Regions from separate parts of the Clostridium sp. DFI.1.208 genome, predicted to be linked through region 2. Evidence: riboswitches for the same ligand, from Rfam matches in the RefSeq annotation. Region 2 holds a riboswitch; the other holds the start of a gene.
What was found. A riboswitch is a leader RNA that binds a small molecule or an ion and turns the genes downstream of it on or off. The one in region 2 is predicted to bind lysine.
Positions count from the first base shown of each region.

Region 1: linked by a shared signal. The riboswitch ahead of NE665_RS06135 (transporter substrate-binding domain-containing protein) and the one ahead of lysA (diaminopimelate decarboxylase) in region 2 are both predicted to bind lysine.

Region 1 is NZ_JANGCA010000008.1:81,839-97,182, reverse strand. Features, by position in the region: gene murF (UDP-N-acetylmuramoyl-tripeptide--D-alanyl-D-alanine ligase) at 1-865, shown strand, start outside; gene NE665_RS06185 (D-alanine--D-alanine ligase family protein) at 879-1,943, shown strand; gene alr (alanine racemase) at 1,961-3,109, shown strand; gene NE665_RS06175 (acyltransferase) at 3,157-4,194, shown strand; gene NE665_RS06170 (NAD(P)/FAD-dependent oxidoreductase) at 4,209-5,816, shown strand; gene NE665_RS06165 (PD-(D/E)XK nuclease domain-containing protein) at 5,931-6,443, opposite strand; gene NE665_RS06160 (hypothetical protein) at 6,497-6,667, opposite strand; gene NE665_RS06155 (hypothetical protein) at 7,197-7,457, opposite strand; gene NE665_RS06150 (AAA family ATPase) at 7,493-7,702, opposite strand; gene NE665_RS06145 (immunoglobulin-like domain-containing protein) at 7,947-9,257, shown strand; gene NE665_RS06140 (VanZ family protein) at 9,348-9,815, shown strand; lysine riboswitch at 9,873-10,038, shown strand; gene NE665_RS06135 (transporter substrate-binding domain-containing protein) at 10,161-10,994, shown strand; gene NE665_RS06130 (amino acid ABC transporter permease) at 11,015-11,788, shown strand; gene NE665_RS06125 (amino acid ABC transporter ATP-binding protein) at 11,790-12,536, shown strand; gene NE665_RS06120 (hypothetical protein) at 13,042-14,130, shown strand; gene NE665_RS06115 (MATE family efflux transporter) at 14,753-15,344, shown strand, end outside.
Region 2 is NZ_JANGCA010000005.1:75,341-90,684, forward strand. Features, by position in the region: gene NE665_RS04030 (aspartate kinase) at 1-117, opposite strand, end outside; gene lysA (diaminopimelate decarboxylase) at 114-1,400, opposite strand; lysine riboswitch at 1,472-1,637, opposite strand; gene NE665_RS04040 (amidohydrolase) at 1,778-2,875, shown strand; gene NE665_RS04045 (hypothetical protein) at 2,953-3,384, shown strand; gene NE665_RS04050 (ATP-binding protein) at 3,455-4,870, opposite strand; gene NE665_RS04055 (hypothetical protein) at 5,496-5,921, shown strand; gene NE665_RS04060 (hypothetical protein) at 6,081-6,257, opposite strand; gene NE665_RS04065 (hypothetical protein) at 6,488-6,637, opposite strand; gene NE665_RS04070 (HAD family hydrolase) at 6,952-7,782, opposite strand; gene NE665_RS04075 (PRD domain-containing protein) at 7,779-9,707, opposite strand; gene NE665_RS04080 (PTS sugar transporter subunit IIB) at 10,049-10,363, shown strand; gene NE665_RS04085 (PTS transporter subunit EIIC) at 10,479-11,732, shown strand; gene NE665_RS04090 (PTS lactose/cellobiose transporter subunit IIA) at 11,747-12,085, shown strand; gene NE665_RS04095 (glycoside hydrolase family 1 protein) at 12,097-13,536, shown strand; gene NE665_RS04100 (hypothetical protein) at 13,669-14,325, shown strand; gene NE665_RS04105 (family 1 glycosylhydrolase) at 14,322-15,344, shown strand, end outside.

The DNA of each region.
Region 1 (15,344 bases), on a different contig from region 2:
GCTTTCCTTTCTGACGAAAATCGTACGTCCGGATATCGCTATTATTTCCAATGTCGGCACTGCGCATCTGGAAAATCTGGGAACGATGGAGAATATCGCCAGAGCGAAGATGGAAATTACAGAGGGACTCAGAAAGCATGGATTGCTGATTTATAATGGAGATCAGCAGCTTCTGCGTAATGCCGCTGTTGAAAAACAGATACCGGGCGATATTAAGATCCGTACCTTTGGAAAGTCGGAACGCAATGATGTGGTTGTTCGTGAGGTGCATCAGCTGGCAGACGGTCTACGCTTTTCTATTGAGGGCCATGAATATGAGCTGGATATGATCGGAAAGCATCAGGCGATGAATGCTGCAGCTGCATGGATGGCAGCCAGAGCACTGGGTATGGATGAGGATGAAATCGCCGAGGGCTTTGCAAGCGTGGAAAAAACCGGACTGCGCAATGAGCTAGTCAGGGTGGATCAGTGTCTGATTCTCAATGATTCCTATAAATCCAATCCGCAGAGCGCCTTAGCCGCGGTGGATACGATGGAGGAATTTGACATACCCTATAAACTGGCGGTGCTGGGCGATATGCTGGAGCTTGGAGAAACAAGTGACATGATTCATTATACGCTTGGTAAGGAGATCAGCAGCTATCACCTGCAGGAGGTCCTCACGATTGGGGATATGGCCTGCTACATCGCTCAGGGGGCAAGAGATAATATGGAGCATACACTGGTGCGTCATTTTACGGATAAGGAAGAGCTTTTGAGCTACCTCAAGCCCTACATGCATAAGGAATGCATGCTGCTGGTGAAAGGAAGTCGCGGAATGAAGCTGGATGAAGTGGTGGATGCACTTGTCAGTGAACAACAGTAAGGAGTACATATATATGGAAAAGATTAAATTAGCAATTATATTCGGAGGAAAGTCAAGTGAATATCCGGTTTCTCTGCATTCAGCGGGAAGTCTGATTCACAAAATCAATAAAGAGCGTTATGAGCTTATGTTCATCGGAATCAGCAAGGATGGAAAATGGTATGCATATGATGGTGATGTAGAGGGAATCGAGCATGATACCTGGCTGTGTGAGGAGCACTGCACCCCGTGTGTATTATCCAGCAGCGAGGGCTGCAAAGGCTTTTTAAAGCTGCACGGGGATGGAACCTTTACACGCATGGAGGTGGATTGTATCTTCCCGGTTCTGCATGGGAAAAACGGTGAGGACGGAACGATTCAGGGCTTGTTTGAGCTCAGTGGCATTCCCTATGTCGGCTGCGGTCATATGAGCAGCGCCATCTGCATGGATAAGGAAATGGCACATATCGTCATGGAGCATGCCGGTATAACATGTGCACCGTTTGTCTGTGTATATGAGGCTGATGATTTGGATTATCGCAAAGTATACGAGCATGCGAAGGAAGCACTGGGACTTCCGATCTTTATTAAGCCGGCCAATGCCGGAAGCAGCTTCGGCATTCATAAGATGGAATCCTTTGACGGCTTTGAGGAAGCGATGAAGGATGCGTTCTATCATGACGGGAAGGGCAAGGTCATTTTGGAAACAACCATTAAAGGCTTTGAAATCGGAGTAGCTGTGATGGGAAACAAGGAGCTTTTTGCGGGCAGTGTGGATGAAATCGAAACAGCTGCGCCGTTCTTCGATTATGAAGGAAAATATGAGATGGTGGATTCGCATATCTACTGTCCGGCACGAATCAGCCCGAAGCTGTTTGAGGAAGCACGGGAAATTGCGAAAAAGGCATATCGTGCCATGAACTGCAAGGGAATGACCCGTGTTGATATGTTTGTGACACCGGAGGATACCATCGTATTGAATGAAGTCAATACCATTCCGGGCTTTACCGACACCTCCCGTTATCCGACGATGATGAAGGAAGCCGGTATTCCGTTTCCGGAACTGATTGACAAGCTTGTTGCACTGGCAATGGAATAATAAAGAAGGTGGAAAATGTGCTGAAGAGCAATACGCGTTCCTGGCTGGAAATCGATCTGTCCAGGATCTCACATAACATAAAGGAAGTACAGAAGCTGATTCCCTCGACAAGCAAGATCATGGCAATCGTCAAGGCGAACGGCTATGGGCACGGCGATGTGGAATGCTCCCTGATGATGGAACAGCAGGGTATCGACTTTTTCGGTGTAAGCAGTGTGGATGAAGGTGTCAGACTGCGCGAAAACGGCATCAAGAGTCCGATCCTGGTGCTGGGCTATACGCCGCCTGTTCATTTTCATTATCTGAACGAGGCTTCCCTGATTCAGACGCTGGTATCAAAGGAATATGCAGAAAAGCTGAACGCATATGCGCTTGAGCAGGGATTGATAATCAAGGCACATGTCAAGGTGGATACCGGGATGTCCAGAATCGGAATCATCGCTCAGGATCATGCATATCACATTGAGGATATCAAAGCTCTGTATCGGCTTGAGCATCTGGATGTTTGCGGTATTTTCTCCCACTTCAGCGTCAGTGACTGTCTGGATGAGGAAAACTGTGCCTTCACGGATCATCAGATTGCCCTGTTTGAACGTGTTTTGGCGGATTTGCGGGCAGCAGGGATTCATCCCGGCACAACGCATCTGCAAAACAGCTATGGAATATTGAATTATCCGGATCTGCACTATGATTACGTACGTCCGGGTCTGCTGTGGATGGGAGTTACCAGTGATGATGCACTGGAAATCCGCACTGCACCGCAGTTTCAGCCGATTATGGAATGGAAGGCGAATGTTTCTCTGGTAAAGGATATCCAGCCCGGTGTTACAGTCAGCTACGGCCGTCATTTCAAGGCAAAAGCCTGTACGAGGGTGGCGACACTGGCTGTCGGATATGCGGATGGCTATCCGCGCAGTGTATCCAATCAGGGAGCCTGTGTGCTGCTGCATGGAAAGCGTGTTCCCATCATCGGGAATATCTGTATGGATCAGATGATGGTGGATATCACCGGACTTGATGGTGTTCGTGAGGGGGATGTCGCTACTTTGATCGGGTGTGATGGAGACGAATTCCTTGCAGTCGATGAGCTCAGCAGACTTGCACATACCATAAACAACGAAACACTCTGCTGGATTTCACAGCGGGTACCAAGAATATACAAATAGCCACAGCGGGTGTGGCTATTTTTCAAGAGAAGGGATGGTTGATTATCGTGGAACGAAAAACTTACTACGCGCTGGATGTCGCAAAATTCATCAGTGCATTTCTAGTGGTCTGTATTCATACCGGACCGCTGCTGGATGTGGATGCCACCGGCAACTTTATCCTTGTACAGATTCTGGCCAGACTGGCGGTACCGTTCTTCTTTGTGGCGAGCGGCTTTCTGTTTTTCCGTAAGCTGGATTTCAAGCGGGAATACAACGATTATGAGAACAAAGCGCAGCTGAAGCACTATTTGTGGAGGCTATGTAAAATATATATCATCTGGACGATTCTGTATCTGCCCTTTACCTATATGCTGTTAAAGGGGCAGGATGGTATCACCGTGAACAGCCTGCTGCTGTATGTCCGTGATTTCTTTTTTACAGGAAGCTTTTATCATCTCTGGTTTCTGCCTGCGCTGCTGGTTGCAGTTCCAATCGTTTATTTCTGTCTGTTTAAGCTGGGGCTTGGGAAAACGATCCTGCTTGGCTTCCTTCTGTATCTGATCGGTATGGCGGGGAATGTTTACGGCGGATATCTGCTGCAGATTCCGGGGATACAAACCGTGTATCAGGTATATCTGCAGGTATTTTCCACCACGCGCAACGGTCTGTTCTTCGGTGTGATATTTGTTGCCATGGGCGCCTTGTTTGCACAGCGTACGTTATATCTGAAAAACTGGCAGGTGCTGCTGGGACTTCTGCTCAGCCTGGTGCTGCTGTTTGCGGAATGCTTCACACTCAGGGATAACGGCTTCATGCACGATTTGACAAGCATGTATGTTATGCTGCTGCCCTGTATGTTCTTTCTGTTTCTGGGTTTGCTGCGCATCCATCTGCCGCATAGCAAGGTATACAAGACACTGCGCGTGTTATCTCTGTTGATTTATGTCATGCATATCATGTTTGTAAATGTGCTGCTTCGTATATGGCCGTTGATGAACTCTCTGGCTGTATATGGTCTGGTTATGCTGCTGACGCTTAGTATGTCCTGCTTTATAATTATTTGTTCCAAAAAAGTTAAGTTTTTAAAGCATCTTTATGCCTGAATAGGAGGATTGTCATGCTGCGTATACAACAAATCAAGCTGACGCTTGAAGAATCACTGGATCAGCTGTCGGATAAAATTGTTAAAAAACTACATATCCCGAAAGAGGAGCTGCTCTTTTGGCGAATCTATCGCGAAAGCCTCGATGCCCGCAAGGCGAAGGATGTGCATTTTACTTATTGCATTGATTGCAGGGTGAAGCATGAGGAGCAGGTGCTTAGAAAGCACGCTAAGGATATCAGCCGTGTGCAGGAGTATCGTTATGTATATCCGAAAAAAGGAGTCGTTGGCTTACCGCATCGTCCCGTAGTCGTTGGCTTTGGTCCGGCCGGTATGTTTGCGGCTCTGCTTCTGGCACAGATGGGGTACTGCCCGCTTGTTATTGAACGTGGACAGTGTGTGGAGGAGCGTGTGAAAAGCGTGGAGGAATTCTGGCAGAACGGTAAGCTGAATCCGCAGAGCAATGTGCAGTTTGGGGAGGGGGGAGCCGGTACGTTTTCTGATGGTAAGCTGACTACCCGTTCCAAGGATTTGCGTGTACATAAGGTTTTGGAGGAGCTTGTCCGCTTCGGTGCTCCACAGGATATTCTGTATACGGCACATCCGCATATCGGCACAGATCTGCTGCGTGATATTGTAAAGCACCTGCGTGAGGAAATCATAGCGCTGGGGGGAGAGGTGCGGTTTTCCAGCTGCCTGCAGGATCTTAAAATTGAGCAGGGAGAGCTGCGCGGGATTATCGTCAACGATGAGGAAATACCGGTGGATCAGCTGATCCTGTCAATCGGACACAGCGCCCGGGATACATACCGGCTGCTGCATGAGCGTGGTGTGACCATGCATCCCAAGGCATTTGCGATCGGTGCCAGAATCGAGCATCCGCAGACGCTGATCAATCAGGCGCAGTATAAGGCGCTTGCCCGACATCCGCGGCTTTCTGCGGCAGAATACAGATTAACGCATACCGCATCCAATGGACGCGGTGTATATACCTTCTGTATGTGTCCGGGAGGAAGCGTCGTTCCATCTACTTCCATAGAAGGCGGTGTGGTCGTCAACGGAATGAGCGAGCATGCCCGTGATCAGGAAAATGCCAACAGCGCACTGCTTGTGCAAATACGCCCGGAGGATTATGGGGAGCAGGCACTGGATGGAATCGCCTATCAGGAGGCGCTGGAAAAGAAAGCGTTTGTACTTGGCGGTGGAGCATATCGTGCGCCTGCACAGCGAGTTGAAGATTTTCTGAAGCATCGTGCAAGTACAGCAATGGGCAGTGTGCAGCCTAGCTATGCACTTGGTGTAACCCCCTGTGACCTGCATGAGATACTTCCTGCATATGTAACAAGCGCCATGGAAGAGGCCATTACCGCTATGGATCGCAGATTGAAGGGCTTTGCGATGGGGGATGCTGTTTTAACCGGAGTGGAAACAAGAAGCAGCTCCCCCGTTCGTCTGGAACGAGGAAAAGAGGATTTGCAGAGTCTATCCGTCTCCGGTCTGTATCCCTGCGGAGAAGGAGCGGGATATGCCGGGGGAATTGTATCCGCGGCGATTGATGGAATTCGATGTGCGGAACAGCTTATTGCAATGTATCATTATACAAAAGAAGCTGCTTGTGATTAAATTTGTAGGCATACGTATGAAAGAGTATTCTCATGATAGAGATTCCTATAAGCAGATGAATGGATGATATAGAAAAAAACGCAGCCTACTCTCAGCCTGCGCTTTTACGTGTTATTACAGATCCGTGTATAATTCCACCTGCTTGCCGCGATGGGCAAGACCAATGCGCATCGCATGATGCAAGCCTTGATCATATTGCTTTGCCAGAATCTGTTCATATCCCTGCTTGGCCAGTTTCTTGAGATTAACAGAATCATCCTTTGTATATTTCAATTCAAACAGAAAGGATGGTTTGTCCTGCTTCTTGTTTTCTAAACAGATATCAAATCTGCCTTGCCCCTTTTCACGGTTACTGATGATCTTATAGCTGTTTTCTAAAGGCATTAGCATACCTAAACGTAATGTACGCACTGCGGGCCAATGGGCCTGATAGGAGTTTTCGTTCACAAGATCGTAATAGCTGGCGGTATCCTCCAAGATGGTTTGATAGCGCAAGGCGAACTTCTCAAGATTTCCTTGTAAAAGATCCTCCAGCAGCATAGCTACACTGCTTTCGTCTGTATGAAAATAATAGGCTGTCAGTGATTGGAATTCTCTTTTTATTTCTTTGTTTGGTATTCTTAACACATATCTTCCTTCTAACGCATCCAGCGTAGTTTTTGTTGTCAGGTAACCGGCGTTCAGGCACTGCCCGCCTGAGGCGCAAACAACCCCCAAAGGCTGCTGGTATTTTTGATTTCGTAAAATGATGCTTCATAATTAACTAAAGCTGTGACGGTACCACGTTCGATCAGCTCTTCATATCCTTCTTTGAAGGTTTTATCACACGCACGCATAGCAGCTTTTATCATTTTATTTGAACTGGTATTAACCCAGTAAGGAATTAACTGCTTTCTATCCAGGTAATTTATAACTGACCATGGATTAGGCTCTGCCCACTAGCAGTGTAGATGTCGATGCCTCCCATATTGTACCCGTCACGCCATGGGCGGGCAGCGCCTACATTTGCTTTAATTCCTGTGTAAATGGTATAGCGTAGGTTTGTAAGGCTGTCTTGACTTCTACTTCAGTAAATCCGAAATATTGCGTATAGGGGCTGTCATTCACAGTGCATACGTAAAAGATTATTCAAATCTGAAAAGAGGCTTCTGCCCGCCTTAGGCGTGTTCTCCTTCGCAACTCTTTGTATACCCGTTAGCATTGCATATTGTAAATCATTGCTTGTTTTTAAAGACGTATGAAGCATGGATGCCAGAGCGTTGCGCAATTCGTCATAGAACCCCTGTGTATGTGCTTCGATAAACGGTGTATCACGCCATGGGCGGGCAGCGCCTATTCGTCTATGAGCAGCATTACCCGTTTTCCGTAATACTGATGGCATTATGTCATCAGAAAGCTGATCGCATTTACAACTGCATGTAAGGAGCCATCCTGTAAATTGGACATACCATTCATAACTAAATCAAATCCAGGCTTTTCAAATCGATCGATATGTTCAAGCACCTGCTCATTTTTTTTATATTCCTTTAATAGCTGGAGCTTCATCTGCATGACAATATTATCCTTATCACCCTTTGCATCTGCGAAGGATAGAAAAATAGTCGGATATGAATTGATATCCTTTGCATATTCTGTTTGCATAATGGCAGTGTTCTTGAAAATATCTCGGGAGTCCTTTATGACATCAAAGAATTCTGCCAGCACGCCATGGGCGGGCAGCGCCTGCTCATATTGATGGTCTTCCCAAAACGCCTTGGCCGTGTGATTAAAGTAACCGCGCTGCCCCGGTCCATAAATTCTTTAATCATCAGACTCTTATCCACAACATAATAGTTTTCTTCCTTCAGTTTGCGATAATCCTTTAACCCAATAGGGATTTTCTTCATGCACATCACCTGCCATATGCTTTATTATATTATGGTTATTTACGGAATACAGTATGTGGAGCGATATTTTTCATCAGCGGCTTGTTGTAATTTTCATGCTTTCATATACTGCATATGCTAAATCATTACGAATGTATGGAACTGGATTTGCTAAAGGTACGGATACGATAAGTATATTATCCTATGCTTGTATACGGCATAAATCGCAGCTGCTTATCATATCGTTAGTGTAGAGGTGATGCATGTGAGCAGACGCTGCAAGAATATGATATATGGAATTATAGGATTGATTGGAGTCATGGTGGCTGCCCTGCTGATAAAACTGCTGTTTTTCAGCGGACTGTTTACGCCGCTGCTGGCGCTGAACGGCGCGAAGACCATGGATGTGGAAGTGAATACCAGCTTTCAGGATCCCGGAGCTCGGGCGAGGTTTCGCTTTTCGGATTATAGTGATGAGGTGAAGGTAGAGGGGAATCTGAACACGAAGAAGCTGGGGACCTATACGCTGACCTATACCTTTGACAAGTATCAGAAAACAGTGGAGCGTAAGGTCAATGTCATTGATACGACGCCTCCGAAAATCAATTTAAAGGGTGGCTCGTCTATCCGGGTATTTGAGAATGGCAGCTATCAGGAGCCGGGCTATCAGGCGAGTGATAATTATGATGGTGATGTTAGCAAAAGCGTAAAAAGCGAAGGCAGTGTAAATATGAAGAAACAGGGTACCTACACACTGACCTATACGGCAAAGGATGCCAGCGGCAATAGTGCACGTGTAAAGCGCAGAGTTCAGGTATGTGCTGATCCGACCAATACCAAGCTGTATTATGATCATGACAGCTATGACAATACCATGGAGGAATGGTGGTTTAATAAAAGCAAGGATCATCAGCGGACAACGGGTGCCAAGGATGAAAAGCTGTTAAAGAAATACGATTCCTATTATGAGGGACCAGAAGAAAAGGTGATCTATCTGACCTTTGATGAGGGTGGTAATGATATCACCTATATCAAGCAGATTGCGGAGGTTCTGAAAAAGAATGATGTGCAGGCAACCTATTTTTTGACGAGAAATTATATAAAAACAGAAGCAGACTTCATCCGGCAGCTTGTTCAGGACGGCAATGTGATCGGGAACCACAGCTGGCATCATTACGATATGACAACACTTGCAAATGCCGCAAGCATAGATAAATTTGTCGCAGAGATAACGGAAACGGAAAAAACGTATATGGAAGTAACCGGGCAGCCGATGAAAAAGGTCTTCCGCTTTCCAAAGGGCGGCAGCAGTGAACGTGCGATGAAGCTGGTAAAGGATCTTGGCTATAGCAATTACTTCTGGAGTCATGCCTATTACGATTATGCAAGTGACGTGCCGGGCAGTGAGGCATTGAAGACGATGATGGAGCATTATCACGAGGGGGCGATTTATCTGCTGCATCCAAGCAATAAAGGAAATTATGAAGCGATGGATACCTTTATCAAAAATATGAAGGACCTTGGCTATAGCTTTAAAACCGTAGATACCATACCTTCAAATTCTCAGGAGAAATAATACAGCTCTATTCATAAACGGGATGGTTGAGGTAAAATATACTGGTATTTTTATTGATCTTATTCTATAATGATGCACAGGGTGATATGCATGAAAAAGAAACACTGCTATGCGATCCTGTGCATTTTCTGGATGCTTGTAATTTTCTGGTTCTCTGCACAGGTTGCGGATGATTCACAGGAAATGAGCGATTTCTTTGTACGCCTTCTGGATGCGTTGTTCTCACTGGATATCATGAAGAATGAAATCATTCAGGATATGACCAGTTTTCTGGTACGCAAGGCGGCACATATGAGTGAATATGCGATACTGGCCATTTTATTGGGACTTACGATACGGGAATATAAGAAGGAGCCGTGGCTGCTTCTGGCATTGACAGCTACAGCCGCCTATGCGGCAACGGATGAATTTCATCAGCTGTTTGTACCGGGCAGAAGCGGGCAGCTCAAGGATGTTTTGATTGATACAGCAGGTGGTGCGCTCGGGCTGGGTCTGCTTGCTCTTATCCTGTATCTGCAACGCAGAAGGAAAATGAAAGAGTATGAAAAACTTTCATGAAATATTCACAGGCCATTGACAAATGTCGGGATTTAAGCTAAAGTATATAAGACAGAAAAATCGTATAGAGGCAGCGATGCGTCAGAGTAAAGGCTGGAGTCGGCAGACTGGGATAGCTTTGAAAGGTAATCATCGCCGAAGAGGCTGCATTGGCGGATGCACTTCTGGGGTCATGGGAAATACTCATGGCACTCCTTCGTTAAGAAGAGGAGCTATTAACAACTCTGCTTTGTGTGAGTGAGTCGTGTAATAGCACGGCTTTTTTGTTATCTATGGAATTGCATGGATGAGCGGTAGATATTCCACAGGCGGCATACGCGAAAGAAAAGAAAGAGGGACTACATTATGAAAAAATTAGTAACGGCAGCTTTTGCCATGACATTGCTTCTGACAGGCTGCGGCAGCAGTGATGACGACAAGGATGTTTCAAAAAATACGGGAAAGGAAACCTTTACAGTTGGCATGGAGTGCAATTATGCGCCATTCAACTGGCAGACGAAGGAACAGACAAAAACGAGTGTTTCTATTGGCGGGGCCGGCTTCTGTGACGGGTATGATGTACGTGTTGCACGTCAGATTGCAAAGGATCTCGATCGTGAAATCGTCATCAAAAAGGTATCCTGGGACGGCCTGCAGCCGGCTTTGGAATCCGGTGAAATTGATGCGATTATCGCCGGTATGACGAAGGATGAAACACGTGAAAATGGAATTGACTTCACATCTCCATATTATGAATCGGAAATGGTCATGATCGTGCGTAAGGGCGATAAGGCTGCGAAATTCAATGATATTCAGCAGTTTAAGGGCAAGACCATCATCGGTCAGAAAAGCACGAACTACGATACGATCATCGATCAGATCAAGGGTGTAAAGCATGCGACACCAAAGGCGACGTACCCGGAAATGATTCTGTCTCTGCAAAATAAGGAAGTGGATGGAATCACAGCAGAGCTTCCGGTTGCCGAGGGGGCTGTGGAAGCAAACAAGGATTTAACGATCGTACATTTTGCGAAGGGCAAGGGCTTTGATATCGATACCTCTGTATCTGTCGGTTTGAAAGAGGGAAGCCGTGATTCTGAGCTGTTCAATGCCGTACAGAAATCACTGGATGGAATTTCCAAGGAAACAAGAGATCAGTGGATGAAGGAAGCAAGAGAGAGTCAGCCGAAAACAGAATAACAAAAGAATAGGAGATTACCATGATGATAGTAGCATCCGCAAAACCGGATGGGATGTTTGCCCAGGCCTGGTGGATTTTTCAGGACAACATTCCGCTGTTCTGGTATGGGATTAAGATAACACTGCTTCTTGCGGTGTGCGGTACACTGATCGGTCTGCTGATCGGTTTGCTGCTGGGAGGAATTCGTGCTGTGCGCATTGAAGAACGCGATGCACCGCTATCCCGCATAAGCAAGAAAATACTGCACGGCTTTGTCGGTCTGTATGTATGGATTTTCCGTGGAACACCGATGATGGTGCAGGCGCTGATCATATATCACGGTCTTCGTCCGGTGCTGAACTGGTCACCGGTAACCGCCGGTATTACGATTATTTCCATCAATACGGGAGCATATATGGCTGAAATTATCCGTGCCGGTATCCAGTCGATTGACAAGGGACAGAATGAGGCGGCTCGCAGTCTGGGAATGACCTCTACACAGACGATGATGAGCATAATATTACCTCAGGCGATTCGCAATTCCTTCCCTTCCATCGGAAATGAATTTATCGTCAATATCAAGGACAGCTCCATGCTGAATGTTATCGGTGTGATTGAACTGTATTTCCAGTCCAGCTCCGTTGCAGGAAGTCTGATGCTGTATGTACCGACCTTTATCGTAGCGGCCATTTTGTATCTGCTGCTGACGACACTGGCAACCCAGCTTCTCTCCTTTGTTGAGGGACGCATGAATATGCCGAAATCATCCGGTCCATCTTCCCAGAGCGTACCGGTAGAAAGGGTGAGTGAGTAATATGAATTCCATCATAGAAATCAAGCATCTGAAGAAGCATTTCGGTTCTCTGGAGGTTTTGAATGATATTGATTTTCATTGCGACAAGGGTGAGGTAATCACCATCATCGGATCCAGCGGGAGTGGCAAGTCCACACTGCTTCGCTGCATCAATCTGCTGGAAACACCGGATGCAGGAGAAATTTTGTATCACGATAAGGATATCCTGAAGGGGGAAATCAATATCAATGAGCATCGAACGCATGTCGGTATGGTGTTTCAGTCCTTCAATCTGTTCAATAATAAAAGCGTGCTTGAAAATTGTATGTTGGGACAGATCAAGGTATTGAAGCGAAGCAAGGCAGATGCGAAGGAGAAGGCAATGCTGTACCTGAAAAAGGTCGGTATGGAGTCCTTTGCGAATGCGAGTGCCATGCAGCTCTCCGGTGGCCAGAAGCAGCGTGTTGCCATTGCCCGTGCCCTGTGCATGGAACCGGAGGTTCTGCTGTTTGATGAGCCGACGAGTGCTCTTGACCCGGAAATGGTAGGCGATGTTCTGGATGTCATGAAGGATCTGGCCAGTGAGGGTCTGACGATGATCGTTGTTACTCATGAAATGCAGTTTGCCCATGATATCAGCTCCCGTGTCGTGTTTATGGACAAGGGGGTTATCGCTGAGGAGGGGACTCCGCAGCAGCTGTTTGAGCATCCAAAGCAGGAGCGAACCAAAGAATTTTTAAAGCGTTACCGTATTAGCAGTCAGTCCTAGCGACTGGCTTTTTATTTTATAATAAGAAATACTTATTCTATTTCTGCGTTTTGTCAAGGTCCTGTCTAAAAGTAAAACGAAGGAGCTGCTCTTTACAGCACATAAATTTTTGTTTCTCTGTATTTTCATGAGGATATATGCTAGACTGTAGTTACGAAAAAAGGAGGGGCTGCCCCATGAGAAACGATATAATAGATACAAGCATGCCACATGCATTCCATACGCAAAAGCCCCGGCCTTGCTATTGTAGAACTGCCTGCTAGAAGCTTTTTTTGTTATGCTTCTAACCTATTGACTGATTCTTTTCGCTGCTTATACAGCACACCATCACTGAGCATCGGCTGTCGGCGGTAAGGTCTGTCTTGTCTATGCAGCACCGCCTACCGTCTGTAGATACGGACTTTCATCAGCTCTTTTTGTTTATGAAAGCAAAAGCAGAACAAGGGCTCCACCGAATTATATTCCTGAAGTACAAGAGAATCGCAGAGAAAGAAGGGATATGATTGTGAAGGAACACACAGAAGCTGCGTCTATGATTACCCATTACGATGATAAAAAAACATATGATATGTATTGTAAAAAGCTGTTGTCAAACAAACAGATACTCGCCTATGTCATGAAGGGCTGCATTCCGGAATTTGCAGATATTCCACTGAAGGACATACCGTCCTATATCGAAATGTCTTCCATAAATAATACTGCTGCGTGCACGTATATCGATGATAAGCAGATCGAGGTAACGGATGAATCCATACCGGGATCACAGATCAAATACGATATCCAGTTTGAAGCAGCGCTACCCACGAAGCAAGAAGATACAGGAAAGAGATCATGCACTAAAGAGCGACTTCGCATGATCATCAACCTGGAAAGTCAGGCAAAGGATAATCCCGGGTATCCTCTGATCAAGCGTGCCTTGTATTACTGCGGCAGATTGATGGCAAAGCAGAAGCATCCAAAGGAAGGATTTCAGCATTCCGATTATGGAAGGATCAAAAAGGTCTGTTCCATCTGGATCTGTATCAATCATGCCCTGCAAAAGGATGATGTCATCAATACCTATAGGATACAGGAAACATGTGAAACAAACATATGGCATGCAGCGAAGGAGGACTACGACCTGATAACGGCAGTCATGGTATATCCGAAAAAGGAAGCCGTACAAACAGAGAAGGAAATAGCGAATGCAGTGAAGCAGAAGGATGAGAATAAGCAGAGACTGCTGGAGCTGTTAAAAATATTGTTCATAAAAAATCTCGCAATAGTGGATAAAAAGGAACAATTGCAGAAGGGGTATGGTATACTGATGGAGAGAGAGATAGAAGAGGAGGTCATGGATATGTGCAACTTTAGTGATTTTATCGAGCAGAGAGGAATTGAGAAGGGCCTGGAACAAGGGATAGAACAAGGCTTATTACAGGGAATAGCTGTAGGTAAAAAAGAAGGGAAGGCAGAAGGAAAAGTGGAAGCGACTATTCTTCATGTAAAAAAACTGATGCAGAGAATCAATGTCAGTGCAGTAGATGCGATGAATATGCTGGATGTCGAAGATGATATCCGACCTGCCATTTTACAATCTCTGCAGCATTCCTGAATAGCAATATGACCCATAACCTAAAGAGCTGTGCAAGTACAGCTCTTTTCTGTAATTAACACCTGTTCAGGATGTATGGGGCCAGAGGAAGCTTTTTGAGATAAATGCATGCATACAGAACTGTATTGTAAGTAGTTATGCTTTGCAAGGGCTGTAATTACTATGGAGGATGCCAAGGGTGGTATACAATCTTCGCCTGTCAAACAGCGATGCATGGATCAATAACGATCCTGGTAAATAATGCACGCAGTGGCTAATATTGCAGCAAATTCCTTAAAAATAGAGATGAGAACCGCTGTCGTAATAGCATGAGCTGAAAAGACGAAAAAGCTTGGTGTAGAACGCTTAACCGCAGGAAGTAATCGTGCAGATTCTCATACTGCCTTGTAATGAATTCCTCAAACGTATAGAAGTTATCTTAGGCATGCCATTGATTTTTGATAAGCATTGGAATACTATAAGAAAGCAGGTTATGCAAATAAAAAAATGCTTACACGAAAATTTTTCGTGTGCTATACTTATTCATAAAGAGACTGTAACTGTTGCTTACACGTGAAGGTCATTTGCGTGGCAAGCTACCGCTATGGTCTTTTTGTTATGTTGAACAGAAATGGAGGATTATATGAATCAAAATGTAAATTGTTATTTAGCTAAGGAACCCATCGGAAAACTCATGCTGAAGTTTTCCATACCATGCATCATGTCTTTGCTGGTATCTGCTTTGTACAATATCGTTGATCAGATATTTATTGGAAGAGGAATCGGTTATCTGGGAAACGGGGCTACCAATGTGGTATTTCCCATTACGATTATTGCACTATCCCTGGCGTTGCTTGTAGGAGATGGCTGCGCTGCTTTTTTAAGCATCTGTCAGGGGAAAAAGGATGAAGAGAATGCACATCGCAGTGTTGGCAATGCAATCGTATTGACCGTACTGGTGGCAATTCTTTTAACAATTATGTTAATGCTGACCAGAAAACAGGTTTTGTTTGGCTTTGGCGCAACAGAAAACACGTACGCATACGCAGATGAATACTTCACTTATATTGTTCTGGGAATACCGTTTTTTATGTTCGCAAATATGATGAATTCCATCATTCGCGCAGATGTGAGTCCGCAATTCGCGATGCTGTCAACACTGGCAGGATGTATCATCAATATAATTCTGGATCCAATCGCCATCTTTATTATGGGATGGGGGATGAAGGGAGCTG
Region 2 (15,344 bases):
TGCCACAATGACCACCTGATCACCCTGTGCCTTCAGCTTTGCCGCATGTGCTGCGATCGCCTTGATCTGCGCAATCGTGCCAACGCTTGTTCCTCCATACTTCTCTACAACATTCATACTTTGATTTCCTCATCACATTCCAGCTTACACATATCCTCATATGTTTCGCGTTTTACAACAAAGCGTACCTTACCATCCTTTACGAAGACGACAGCCGGTCTTCCCAGACGATTGTAATTGCTCGCCATACTGTAGCCGTAGGCACCTGTCGTATACAAGATTAACAGATCATTTGTCTGTGCGTGCGGCAGCTGTACGTTCTCCACCAGAATATCTCCGGATTCACAGCATTTTCCGGCAACAGTGACCGTTTCGCTTTTTTCCTCATCCATACGGTTCGCAATATCACAGGCATAGGCTGCCTGATAAAGCGCCGGACGAATGTTGTCCGACATACCGCCATCCACAAAGATATACTTTTTGTTTTCCGTCTGCTTCTGATAGCCGACGCGATACAGGGTGGAGCCTGCTTCCGCGACAATGCTTCGTCCCGGTTCAATCATCAGCTTTTCCAACGGCAGATGATAACGGTCCCGCTCCCATTTGCAGGTATCCAGAATTGTCTGGCACACCTCCTGCAGCGGAATCGGGTGATCCTCACTCGTATAGTAAGCCGCAAAGCCGCCACCCAGATTTAATGCTGTGGTGGTAATTCCGTAGGCCTTGCGCAAATCGTCCACAAATTTCATCAGCGTCTGAATTTCCGCAACATAGGCATCCTTATCAAAAATCTGGGATCCGATATGTGCGTGGAATCCTTCAAAGGTGATATTCGGAATACTTGTCAGCGTCTGAATCATATCCCGGATATCCTCCATATGGCTGATGGAGATACCGAATTTGCTGTCCAGATGGGCCGTTACGATATATTTATGGGTATGCGCCTCCACACCCGGATTTACACGAATCAATGTACGCACGGCGGTCCCGACCCGCTGTGCCGCTTTTACCAGCAGCTCGCATTCCATGGCGTTATCGACAACGATGCAGCCGACGCCTGCTTCCAGTGCCATAATCAGCTCATCCCATGTTTTATTGTTGCCGTGAAAATAAACCTTTTCCATTGGGAAGCCTGCCTGCATGGCTGTAAACAGCTCGCCGCCGCTGACGACATCCAGACACAGACCGTGGACTGCCGCCATCTGAACGATAGCCTTGCAGGAGAATGCCTTGGACGCATACAGAACCTCGGTTTCAAAATCCTCACTCTGAAACAGCTCATGAAACTGACTCATTTTCTGCGTGATTTTGTTCTCATCATACACATATAACGGGGTACCGCAGGCATTGGCCAGCTGTTCAACGGATACTCCGGATATTTCCAACACTTTTTTACTCATTTCCATCACCTCATTAAAAAATGCCAGCAGGGGACGTGTACCCTTACTGACATTGTAGTTAATCCTATGACAATAATGATAGCACATCTACTGATGGTAGACAGTTTTATGGATCTTCTCCATAAACCCACCACAGCCTTATGCCTAAGACTGCAGTTCGGCGGAATTGCTGAAACCAGCTGTCAGGTGTCTGCCGACTCCAGCTGATGTAGTCGCTCCCGCGCCTCTATCTATTTTTCTGTATCATATCACTATTTAAGGTAAATTACAACCGTTTTATGAAAATTAAATGTATAAATTTCATAAAATGAAAATATTTACATGAGGGATGGTTTCCTATATAATAAACATAACATAGAGCAGGGAGGATGAAGCACATGTTAGAGAGAATACAAACATTTCGCAGGGATTTGCACCAGATTCCGGAGCTGGAGCTGCATCTGCCGAAAACACAGCGGTATATACAAGAGGCTCTCAGGGATCTTCCCTGTACGCTAAGCTCACCGATTCCAAGCAGTGTTGTGGCTTTTTTTGATGCAGGAAAAAAGGAAAGCATTGCCTTTCGCAGCGACATGGATGCATTACCGGTTACGGAAGCAACCGGCAGAGCATTTACTTCCAGACACACAGGGTGCATGCATGCCTGCGGGCATGACGGTCACATGGCAATGCTGCTGGAATTTGCCTGCCAGCTGTCCGACTATTATAAAGAGCTGCCGCACAATGTGGTATTGATTTTTCAGCCGGGAGAGGAGACACCGGGTGGAGCGGAGCCGATGTGCAAAAGCGGTATCTTTGAACAGTATCAGATCAAACGTATTTTCGGTTTCCATGTATGGCCGATGCTGGACAAGGGGGTAATTGCCACACGTAAAAATGAATTTATGGCGCGCTCCAGTGAGGTGAATATCGATATCACCGGAAAAAGCGCACATGCGGCAAAATATAAGGAAGGCATTGATGCGATGGAGATTGCGGCGCGCTATCTGCTCGATGTATATAAGATGGAACAGGAGGAGCTGCAGCCTGAAACCTATCGTCTGCTGCGTTTCGGCTTGCTGAAGAGTGGTACGGTTCGCAATGTGGTGGCGAATGCTGCCCGTATGGAAGGGACCCTTCGTGCTTTTCAGGATGAAACCTACCAGTTTATGAAACAGCGGCTCATCGAGCTGGCTAAGCCGTATGAAGAACAGGGAGCGGAATTCTCGTTTGATATCAATACCGGGTATCCTGCTGTCCTGAATGATGCTGCACTTGTGGATCAGGTGCGGAAGCTGGATCCGAATATCGTGCTGTTGGAGAAGCCGGAAATGATAGCCGAGGATTTTGCTCATTATCAGCGTAAGGTGCCGGGCGTGTTCTTTTTTCTTGGGACAGGCACCGGAATCGCTCTGCATGCCCACAATTTCGACTTCGATGAAGAGGTACTGGAAGCAGGGGTTAAAGAATACTGCAAGCTGAGCAGGATGGAATAAGGCCTGTGGATTTACAAATACTGCATGATTGTGCTTTTTAAAACTATGCTGCAGGTATGGAAGGATTGGAGAATGTCATGAACGATAAAGATTATTGGTATCACTGCGGTGTTATGGATGCTTTTTGTGAAATCGTGGCAGCAGGCGTGAAAAAGCTTGCACTGTCGCATCCTATCAACAGCGAGGAAGAACTGTGCAGCCTTTTGCCCTATGCCAAACAGCTATGCAGGCAGTATGGTATTCAGTATTATGAAGAAAGGGAGCTGTTGATTACAGATCTTTTTCCATTTCGTTTAAACAAGGGTCACTACAATATTCTGTTTTTCAGAGAAGCTGCAACCTTGCAGGCTTACCTTGCATTAAAAAAAAGAAAGGAGGACGCTCTTCGTCTTGGTATCTATGAGCAGCAACGCACGAAGCTTGCGCTGGACTTTGGTGAGCTGTTGTCCTATGATTTGGAAAGCTGTCTGAAAAAGCTGGAAGAGAATACGGAAAAGGAAAAATTTTGATTGATAAAAACCAGTCCTGCATATATGAAATACATGTCTGGACTGGTGAATTTATGTGTTATACAGCCGTTTATCTATGAGGTAAATAGATACGGCTTTTCTTTTCTCCCTGTTCGATCAGATATCCGTCAAGGACCATTTGTTTCAGGATTCTCTTTGTTGTAGATTCCGCAAGATTCAGCAGCTGTCTGGCTTCCCTGTTGGAAATACGGCCGTTTTCACTGACATACTTTGTAATCAATTGCCGCCGATTTTCATATAACGGTTTTTTATCGGCTTTTAACGGCTTTTTATCGGCTTTTAACGGCTTTTTGCTATCTTTTCGGTATAGATTGACACGAAAGGTATCCCCTATTTCCAAAAAATCCGGTATCGGAAGTTCATATTCCTTCGCTCTTTTCATAATACGGCGAATTCCTGTTCCCCATCCTTCAATCAATTCCATGCGGTTGAAAACCTCCGCGATTGCTTTATTTCTTATTTTTGATCGTCCATGTAAGGCTTCCTGAAGCGTAAGCCCCCCATACAGCATGCCGGGCGAAGTAATCTCTAAACGATCATCAAACAGAGCCACTTGTACACAGGAGGTGTCCATAAAGTTTCTATGGCATTGGGCATTGATAATCATTTCGCGTACTGCACCGACAGGGAGCTCATATTTTTCTTTACGGACAAGCCCGTTTATTTCTGCACTTCGATTGATATGTCGGAGAACAAAGCGATAAGCCTCTTCAATCTGTTCATATAGAGGGCCGGAATATTCCTTTTTATCCAGAAATTCATCACGGTCACACCCCTTGAATAGTGCACATTGTATTTTTGCAAATCTAAAATAATCGCTCGTAAGCAATACAAAGGCATTGGCGGCCTGTAGCTGATTACCCGTTTTTCTCAGAAGCCTCCAATTCAGAAGATGTTCTTCGGTAATCATAGGAATATTCTTTTTTTCTTCTGCTGATTCCACTGCTGACATCATGTACATGTGGATATCGTGGCATAGCTTATCAATGGCTTCCGCCTTTACCTCATAGCCAATACAAATTTGCTCGTCCCATGAAGAATGTGTTCCTTCCAGTTCCAGCTCCTTAATTTTCACTGCATCAGCCTGACGTGAAGTTCCTGCCACACGGATATAAGTCCCATTTTCCTTTCCGATGTGTTTCAGATAATAGGGACGATTGGTACCGGGATATATTTCAACTATGATAATGCACTTACCTTCGATTGTCTGGAAGCTGATATCTGGTATAATTTGCGGCTCGCAGCTATCAGAAACAGTATTGGCTATCGCATCCATAATTTGGAAGACTGTATCCTTGTCTACTCCAACAACGAATCGGCTGTCATCAATTCCGATAATGAGAGAACCCCCGCTTGTATTTGCAAAGGCAATCATGGTTTTTATGTATGTTTCACTGCGTTTTGGCAGGGATGCCTTGAATTCGACATATTTGGATTCTCCCTGCAGTATTTCTTCTATTGTCATAACGGACCTCTCTTTCATCTTAAGCGATATTCTAGTTCAGATGGAAGCAGTGCCGGACCTTTAAAGAGGTTACGAATGGAAAGAATGTTATATGCAATATGTTCATGTCAGAACCTCCTCATAGTTTCATTCATTGTATCATGGTTTTTCTTGTATAGGGAATACGTTTCTATCTTATTTTTTACATATAGGGTTCCTGTGATTTCAGAGGAAGAAAATCATGTGAAAAAATATCATTATGAGAATATATATAATGCGTTCTTCTTTGATAGTATCGCATTTGGATGTAGGTGCTGGAATCAAGAAAAGTGTTCTGTTATCTGGATGCAGAGTTGCGTGCATAATCACCCGTACTACTGTTTCTTATGTAATTGTTGAGAGAAATACAGACTATCTAATTACGGATGGATATGTTAAGATTGCTTATGTAAGCTGCAATGTATCTTGATATTAAATTCTGGTAGGAACTGCATATACTTGCTTTCAGAACCGTACAGCGAAAGCATCTTCAACCATTGATTCAAGTTGGTAAACGACGGTACACTTTCTATGGCTGCTCACCCGGAAATCGGATGCAGGTATGCAATATATGATAATGTCATAACAAAAGGCAGGGAGAAGGACTATGAAAAAATATAAGAAACTCATACTTGCATGTTGTATGCTGCTGGTTATACTTTCCGGTATTGGCGGTTTTATTCTGTGGTGCTCTTATCATCCGGAAATCAGTGTCCACGTTGATGATGGAGGGATAGGCAAAGAGGGAGACTATAAGCTTGAAGCACCGTATATATCTTATGGGGAAAGGTATGGTATTACACCTGCGGCAGCTGTTGAATTGAACATGACAAATCTTATAATGCAGCATGAGTATGTGATTAAGAATATAGGGAATTCCTATAAGGCATGTGATATAAAGCTTGATATTAAAATAAAAGACAAGCAGACTATCCTTAGATATCATGGTACTGCAATTGATTTAAATGGCAAAGAAGTTGACTATGATAATGAACTTGTCTTGGATTTTGTCTTGGATGCTGTGTACAGTTGATCGTATCTGAATAACACATGATAACACATGGTTTATATAGAATTCTAAAAATAATAGAACAATATTTCGACAAAGGGAGCAGGCAATGCTCTTTTTTCATATGCAAAAAGAAAAAAGGAAGCACCTGGCCTCCTCTAAGGGACTTTGCATATCGATGGTTCAGCGAACCAGTGAAATTACGAGGATTATGACACCCAGCACAACCGCACTGATCAGTACATTGCGGAATGTAAAGAAGTCATACGTATAGTTTCCTGTATCCTGTTCCATTTCTTTCTTTTCCCTCAAATTATGTTCTTCCACGCCATTTGGCGGTGAAAGCTTCTCCTCATTCATGGTATCTCACCCCTTACATGCAAAATCTCTTTCCTTTTGTTCCTGTAATCACATTATAGCACAAGTGACTGCTTTTGTATTAAAACTAATAAAATCGTAAGAAACGTTAAGATTTCTTTATCCAAAAGAAGAAATCTCCACCGTGATACCCGGATGAGCAGCACCAGCAGAGAATCTTACAGTAAGGATACGGAAAAGTTTAACACGATTTATGTAGGAAATCAATACGATCAGAACAGATAGGTACTGAAAATAAATGCCAGCATGATTCCCGCCATAATTAGAATTTTTCGCATACTGATGATCTGTCTGCAGATTGCGCAGTTTTTCAGAATCATCGGTTTTGTCGGTTGCTGTCTCATCAGATCTCTGCTCATCATACTCTTTATCTCCTTCAACCTGTATTCTGCTCTCTGTAGTTCATACTCTTTAACATCATTGTGTTTCTATGGGTATATTCTAACACAGGCAGCAGATTCATCGGCTTATGTTACTAAACTGTAATGGAACTGTAAGAAAACCTGTTCCTATAATATAAACGAAGAAAGTAGAGAAAAAGTTTCAAAGAAATTGATAAAATTATAATTATATGGGTTTTCAATTTTTTGTAGGTGTTTATCTATTTATATTGTACGGCATTTAACTATAATTAGCAATGCTTTCAGAAAAAAAAGCAAACTTTATGTTCAGCTTGCTAAATGAGTTTCAGTTTTTTCAGACAGTTATAAATACCGTCCTCTTTGCTGGTCGTGGTAATCATGTCACTGATCAGCTTTAGTTCTTCACAGGCATTTCCCATTGCCACCCCTATGCCGCAATGCTGTAGCATTTCTGCATCATTCAAGCTATCGCCAACTGCTATGGAGGCTTTCAGCGGTATTTGAAAGTGAGACAGCAGGCAATCCATCCCGGTTGCTTTTGTGATGGCATGATTATATATTTCACCATTTGTACACTCCTCATGAAAGCCATGGTGAATGTGCTTCAGCTGTGCGGGAAGCTGTCTGTCAAATTCCTCAAGCCGGGATTCCTTGGTGATGAAGGTCGCAATTTTCATAATCTGCAGGGTGTCCGTTTCCTTTAGCTCATGAAGTGGATGCATACGGATTGTTGCCATATATTGCCGGGCGAGCTCGCTGTTATCCTTCATGCTTCTTTGAAACAGAGAATGAAAAAAGTCATACCCGATGGGATCAAGAAAAGAAGTACGGCTGCCTTCCAGATTAAAGCCGATCGCGCATGCTTGCAGCAAATGCAGCATTTCATACACCAGCTCCTGTGAAAATGGCTGATAAAACAGGAGCCTTCCTCCGCTTTCCACCATCGCACCGCAGGAGTAAATACAGCCGTCAAACGGAAGGGAGAGTATTTCATCATCCACCTCCGGCTTGGGACGTCCTGTCGCAAGACAGACCTTGTGTCCGTTCGCCTGTGCCTGTGCAATCGCCGCTCTGCTAGAGTTTTGAATGCCGATTTCATGATCCAGCAGCGTGCCGTCGATATCGAGAAAAATACATGCACTCATGCAGCTTCCTCTTCCTGATAGGAAATACTTGTACAAATCATATGCTCAAATTGTGCAAAGGTAGTGCATTCCTTCATTCGTTCCATGACATCATCCTTACTGAATAGATCAACCAGAGCTTCATAAAGATCATGGAAAATCTGTTTGTCGATTTTGTTAAGTGCGACAAGCAGAACCACATGGACGATATGGTTATCCCATTGAATACCCTTTTGAGAAATTGCGACACCAATGCACGTTTTCAGTGCTTCCATTTCCATTGAGTGTGGAATAGCAATATTACCGAAGGCGGTGGATGCGGCAGTTTCCCGAATCATGACGCTGGTTAGAAATCCCTCATTGACATATTCCAGCTCCTCCATGCTTTTGCACAGCAAGGGCAGAACGTCATCTCTGTTAGGGGTATCTTCATTCGCAAGAAATAAAGCGGAGGAGAAAAAGTCATGAAATTTCTTTTTCAGTATATAGTTCTTTTTGTTGGTGCGATAACGGTCGATGGTATTTTGAATATCCATCCGGCTGTTTGGACTTGGAAAGGGTGGAATCAGACACACCTCCTTGTGCACCGGGCATTTTAAGGGGATGGTCGTCAGCAGCATATCGTAATGCAGCTGCTTTAATTCATGCTCATAGGATATTGTCTTGCGTATATTGATCTGATTACCGAAATCAATGAGCAGCTTATTGTAAATCGTGGCTGTCATATTCATATAGTCCGGACACAGCAGAATACACTGAATTTTTCCGTCATTGGTTTTCTGACGTTCGATATCTGCGCCGATATGAAGGGCAAGAAAGGTGACCTCATCTTCATTGATATCCACATGAAAACGCTGCATTAGCTCCATAGCGATGAATATAGCGATATCATAAACCGTTGGACAGCTGGATTTTATAGCATCCACCATGGGATTCTTTGTATACGTATCGTTGCGGACGCGAAGCAGGAGATTCTTTAAATGCAAAGCAAAGGGTGTGATGAAGTTTTCATGATTCAAATCGATGTAATAGCTGTCGTTCACCTTTCGGATGATTTCTCTTGTCAGGGCAAGAATATCCTCGCCGACCAGCTTTTTCAGACTGTCCTCCGAGCTTGGCAGTGAATAATTTGCATTCGTCTTAAACAGCATATACACTTCAAACTGTTCATTGCGGTTAAAGCTGATGGACAATGCCTCCTCCAGACGGGAGCACAGCTCCTCGACCAGAGCGCGCTCATTTTCACTTTCAATGATGAAATCACGGTCTCTTGTTTCAACAAAATTTCCTTCCTTTACCCGGTCGATAATAATTGCGAAGTGCAGAAGCAGATTAACGAAGGAAAAGTCATTGATATAATAGTTGAATTTTTGGAAGGTGGTACGAATGATTGTGGAAACCTGCTCTACCGGAAATTCAGGGAAGCTGCTGGTGATGATATTGGCATCCATGAATTGCTGATCTGTTTCCTCATACATGACATAGCTGATAAGTCTGCGTTTGTCTTTTTCACTGCCATGCAGCCGCACCTCTTCGTTCTCACATGTGAATTCAATATGAAAATTCGCAAACGCCTTGTTCATCTTTGCGATATCCGCCTTGATCGTGGAATAGCTCACGTATAGGGCGTCACAGAGGTCATACAAATCCATGTGGGAGGAATGCTCCAGCATAATTTGCTTCACGATGTAAAAACCGCGCTCGAGACTGGTCTGCGGAATACTTTCCTCTTTTACAGATAGAAGCTCCTTTGCCTGTGCGACTTGTACGGTATACCCCTGCTTGCTGGAAAGAATCACCTTCTGATTGCCAAGCAGATTGATTTCATTGACATAATTTTTTACAGACCGCGTGGAAATTGATAAAGCGGCAGCCAGCTGCCGGCTGGTAACCGCTGTAGAGTGATTAAGCAGATATTGCAGTAACTCAACGTGTTTTTTCTTCATGATACCTACTCCCCTTGCATAGTCACTTGTTATGTCTATTATAAATTACACGGAAACACTGCACAACCAGAAGATTTCACCACACGGTGCAAATGTTCGTATATGGACAACGAATCAGCCTATTCATAATTAAAATTCAAATAGCGATGCTGTTTTTTTTATAGCGCTGCATAGGTGCTTCTGGTTTGTTTATATTATAAAGAAACAAAACGAACAAATGACATTGATCGGGGAAAGGCTTGCACCACACGGTGCAAAACTTCGGTTGAGAAGTACGTGAATTTTAAAGATAATATGGGTGTACAAGGTACAGCGCTCATAAAAAGCGGAAAGGAGTCATCATGGACAAGATGTTCATCATGCTGTGCTGCGGAGCCGGTATGTCCAGTGGTTTTCTGGCAAATCAGGCACGCAAGGCAGCAAAAAAACGCAAGCTAGACACAACAATCGAAGCACGGTCCCATACAGATGTCAGTGGGTATCTGTCAAGTATCAGTATTCTTATGCTTGGACCGCATTACGGAGGAGAGCTATCAAAATGGAAATCACTCTGTGATCCATATAATGTTCCGGTTGTCGTCATTCCACAGGATATTTATGCACAGCTGAACGGGGATGCACTGATCCAGCTGGCACTGGATACACTGGGGAAATAAAAAAAAGCTAAGATGGCACTCTTAGCTTGAAGAAAATCACGCGTTTGTTTAATGATTTCCTCATGATTATTATATATGGTTCATGGGGAAAAGGAAAGACTGAGGAGAAAGAAAAATGAAAAAGTTTATGAATTGGCTTTCTACAGTGTTTGCTCCAAAGATGAATGAAATCTGCAGCAAGCCTTGGATTGCCGCCGTATCATCATCCATGCAGAAAATCATACCGTTTATTTTAACGGGTTCTGTAATCTACTTCTATAACGTATTCCGTTCCTACCTGCCTGCACTTCCGGATCTGGGCATGATTGCCGATTACAGCTTCGGACTGATTTCTTTGATTCTGGCCTTCGTAGTCGGACAGCAGTGTATGGAAAAGCTGAATCATCCGTTCTATCTGACCAACTGCGGCATCGTTTCCATGGCAGTCTTCATGATGTTCATCATTCCGGGAACAGATGAAGCAGGAAATATGGTAATTCAGGGAGGACGTCTGGGTGCAACGGGTATCGCTGTCGGTATCGTAGCCGGGCTGTTTACGTCCATTATCTTCAATCTGTATTCCAAGCTGCATGTGCTGGAGGATTCCACATCCATTCCGGATTTCGTTGTCGGCTGGATCAATTACATACTGCCTACCCTGATTACGCTTGGACTGGGAATGGTTCTGACAAAATACTGTAATTTCGACATATTTGAAATCGTTTTATGGATATTCTCACCACTGGCAGGCTTTGCACAGACCATGCCGGGATTCATACTCTGCTGCTTTATTCCTGCTGTTTTGTACAGTATGGGTATTTCCTCCTGGCTGTTTGGCGCAGTTACCACACCGATTTTCCTTGCCGGTATTCAGGAAAATATCAATTTGGTGGCACAGGGACTTCCTGCTACGAATATCGCAACCAGTGAAACTGTATTTACTGCAGCATTGATTACAATGGGAGGTATGGGGGCAACGCTTGCGCTGAATGTGCTTATGTGTTTCTCAAAATCAAAGCAGCTGAAAACACTGGGAAGAATCTTCATCGGACCAAGTATTTTCAACATCAATGAACCGATTATGTTCGGTGCACCTGTTGTCTTCAATCCGCTGCTCATGCTGCCGATGTGGCTGAACTCTATTGTTGGACCGGCTATCGTCTATATTGTTATGAGTCTTGGATGGCTGAATATTCCGGCGACACTGAATCAGGTTGGACAGGTGCCTGTACCGGTTTCCACCGTTATGATCACACAGGATATGCGTGGTATTTTATGGGCGATTGTATTGTTCGTTGTCTACTTTGCAATCTGGTACCCATTCTTTAAGGTATTTGAAAAACAGAAGCTGGCAGAAGAAGCACAGGAAAACGCTCCTTCTCAGAACTAAAGGGGGATTGACCTATGGATATTATGGAAAACGAGCTTGTCAATGTTGCTATGCAGATTATTCTGCATGCAGGTGATGCCCGACTGCGGGTTGAGGATGCATTGGCACAGGCAAAGCAGTTTCACTTCGATGAGGCGAAACAGAAAATTGCAGAGGCGGAGGAATGTATTCATCAGGCACATGTCGCACAGACAGAGGTGATTCAGAATGAAACAAGAGGAAAAACCTATGAGCCTTGTCTGCTGTTTGCACATGCACAGGATACGCTGATGACAATTATGTCAGAGCTTAATCTGGCAAAGGAATTGATTGCATTTTTTGAAATCATGAATAAGAAAATAGAAGAAAAATAGGAGGCTGAACCATGTCAAAGGGATTTCCAAAGGATTTTTTATGGGGTGCTGCTACCAGTGCCTATCAGGTAGAGGGTGCTGCCTATGAGGATGGCAAGAAAGCCAGCCAGCAGGATATTATCAATAAAGAGAATTATACAAAGCGCGGTTTCGCTACTGCGGATATTGCCAGTGACCAATATCATCATTACAAGGAAGATGTTGCCCTGATGAAGGAAATGGGCTTTACAACCTATCGTTTCTCCATTGCCTGGTCACGTGTATTTCCTGATGGAGTTGGAGAAGTGAACGAAGCGGGTATTCAGTATTACCGCAATCTGATTGATGAACTGCTGGCAAACGGCATTGAGCCGATCGTCACGCTGTATCATTATGATTTACCATGGGCACTTGTGGAAAAATATAACGGATGGCTGAGCAGAGAGGTGGTAAAGGATTTTGAATACTTTGCCCGCTATGTCATCAATGAATTTAAGGACAAGGTGAAATACTGGACGACCATTAACGAGCAAAGCATCATTGTTCAATACTGGACACAGAAATGCTACATTCCAGAGGAGCTGAGAGACAACAATCAGCTGCGCTATCAGATCAATCATCATATGAATCTTGCACATGCCATTGCCTGTAAGCTGGTACATGAGCTTGTACCGGGTGGTCTTGCCGGTGCGGCAATCGGGTATGCCCCGGTCTATCCGCTCACATCCAAGCCGGAGGATGTCATGGCAGCACAAAATGCGCACGATTTGCGTAATGCCTTCTATCTGGATATTTATTTTAAGGGCTTTTATACGAAGTCAGCTATGATTTATCTGGAAGAGCACGGTCTTGCACCGGTCATTGAAGAAGGAGACATGGAGCTGATTAAGGAAGGATATTCTGATTTCCTGGCACTGAACTATTACGCAAGCGAGTGTGCAAAGGCATGTCCGATGGAAGCAGGTAAGGAAATTCGTTACAGTGGTGTCAACTGGTCAGGCAAAAAGGGCGATATGTCAGGCTTTGAAACACACCCTGGTTTCTATGAGATGTGCAAGAATCCGAATCTTGATACAACAGATTGGGACTGGGCGATTGATCCGACAGGTCTGGAATACATCTTCCGTGATATTTACACACGCTATAACAAGCCGCTGATGATTACAGAGAATGGTATGGGAGCATTCGATACCCTGACAGAAGACGGACGTATTCACGACGATTACCGTATCAAATACCTGCGTGATCATATTGAGGCTATGCAAAGAGCAATTGACTATGGTGTAGAAGTGCTGGCATATTGTCCGTGGTCTGCAGTCGATCTGCTGTCTACAAGCAATGGTGTTAAAAAACGTTATGGCTTTATCTATGTAGACCGTACCGATGATGATCCAAAGGAGTGCGCGAGAATTCGTAAGGATTCCTTCTACTGGTACAAGAAGGTGATAGAATCAAACGGAGCTGATTTATAGGGTGCAGGCATTTCCTGCCCCCGGCTCATTATACATTGACGTCATCGCCTTACAGAGGGAAGTCTTTCATATAATACAGGGGCTTTACGCTGTTGCGATACGCAGATACTTGCCACGATGGAGGCAACTATGATGAAAAAGAACAGAAAAGGAACTGGGCATCAGAGTTCCTTCTTCTATCGATGTATTCTCTGTGCTGCCGGCGGTATGCTGATGGGAGTAGCTGCGGTTTTGTTCCTTGCAGGCGGTCATGGTGCAGATCCCATGAATACACTGCTGCAGGGGATGAGCCAGGTATTGCGGCTATCCGTGGATGCCTGTAACAATTTGTTATCCTTCACATTTGTGCTGGCAGCGTTTTTTATCGATAGAAAACAGATTCATGCGGGAACGATTATATTTCCCGTTGTTACAACGATTACCATGCGGATTCTTACACCGTTGATACACGCGGATACACTGCTTCATAGCGTATTGTTCTGCATAGCAGGCATTTGTATCATCGCGATGTCCATCGCATTGAGCATCTATGCTGACTGTGGCAAGAATCCATATGACTGCGTAACCTTTGGCTTGATGAATAGAACAGGCCTTTCCTACCATGTGATTCGCTGGATACTGGATGGCAGTATGCTTATATCCGGTATTCTGCTGCATGGTACCTATGGAGTGGTGACAATTATCAATCTGCTGGTGCTTGGCAAGTTGATAACTGCAGCACTTGCATTGCTAAGGCGTCAAAGCGGGATATGCAGTTCTGTGAAAATAGAGGAGGAGATATCATTATGAAACAGGTACCGGAAACATTTCCTGAAAGTTTTCTGTGGGGTGGTGCTTTTGCAGCCTGCCAGTGTGAAGGGGAATACGACAAAGATGGACGCGGTTTATCCACAAGTGATATTCATGAATATACAAAGGGCTTAAATCGTGCCAAAATAGAAAAAGAGGGTGGTGGAACGCTTGCCGAAATCAAGCGCAAGGCCGCAGATACTGAAGGCTATTATCCGAAACGCTATGGAATTAACTTCTATCATACATACAAGGATGATCTTGCATTGCTGAAGGAAATGGGATTTAAGTGCTTTCGTACAAGTATTTCCTGGTCACGCATTTTCCCAAATGGAGATGAAAAAGAGCACAATGAAGCCGGATTGAAATTTTATGATGACCTGATTGATGAAATCATAAAGGATGGTATGGAGCCGATTATCACGATGTCTCATTATGATATACCATTGCATCTTGTTACCGAATATGGTGGCTTTGGTAATCGAAAGGTGATAGATTTCTTCGTGAATTATGGAAAAGTGCTGGTAGAGCGCTTTAAAGGAAGAGTGAAATACTGGATTGTGTGCAATCAGGTAAATCTGGTTCCGACGGTGCAGTTTGGATCTCTGGGAATCTATGATGATCAGGCGGAAAATATGGAGGAGCTGATGTATCAGGCGGTACATAATCAGTTTGTGGCATGTGCAAAAATCAAGGAGATCGGTCATCAGATTGATCCGCATGCTGTCTTTGGTACGATGCTGGCAGACTGTACCTTCTATCCTGCAACCTGCCGACCAAAGGATGTCGTATTGACCATGAAGAAAAACCGGATGCAGTATTTCTTCTCCGATGTACAGCTGCGGGGAGAATATCCGGTATATGCCCTTCGCTATTTTAAGGAGAGAAACATCAACATTCAGATGGAAGATGGAGATGAAGAGATTATTCGCAATAACACGATGGAATTCCTTGCGATCTCTTATTACTACAGCAGAGTTGTCGATTCCGATAAAAATGATATGACGCCGATGCAGGCG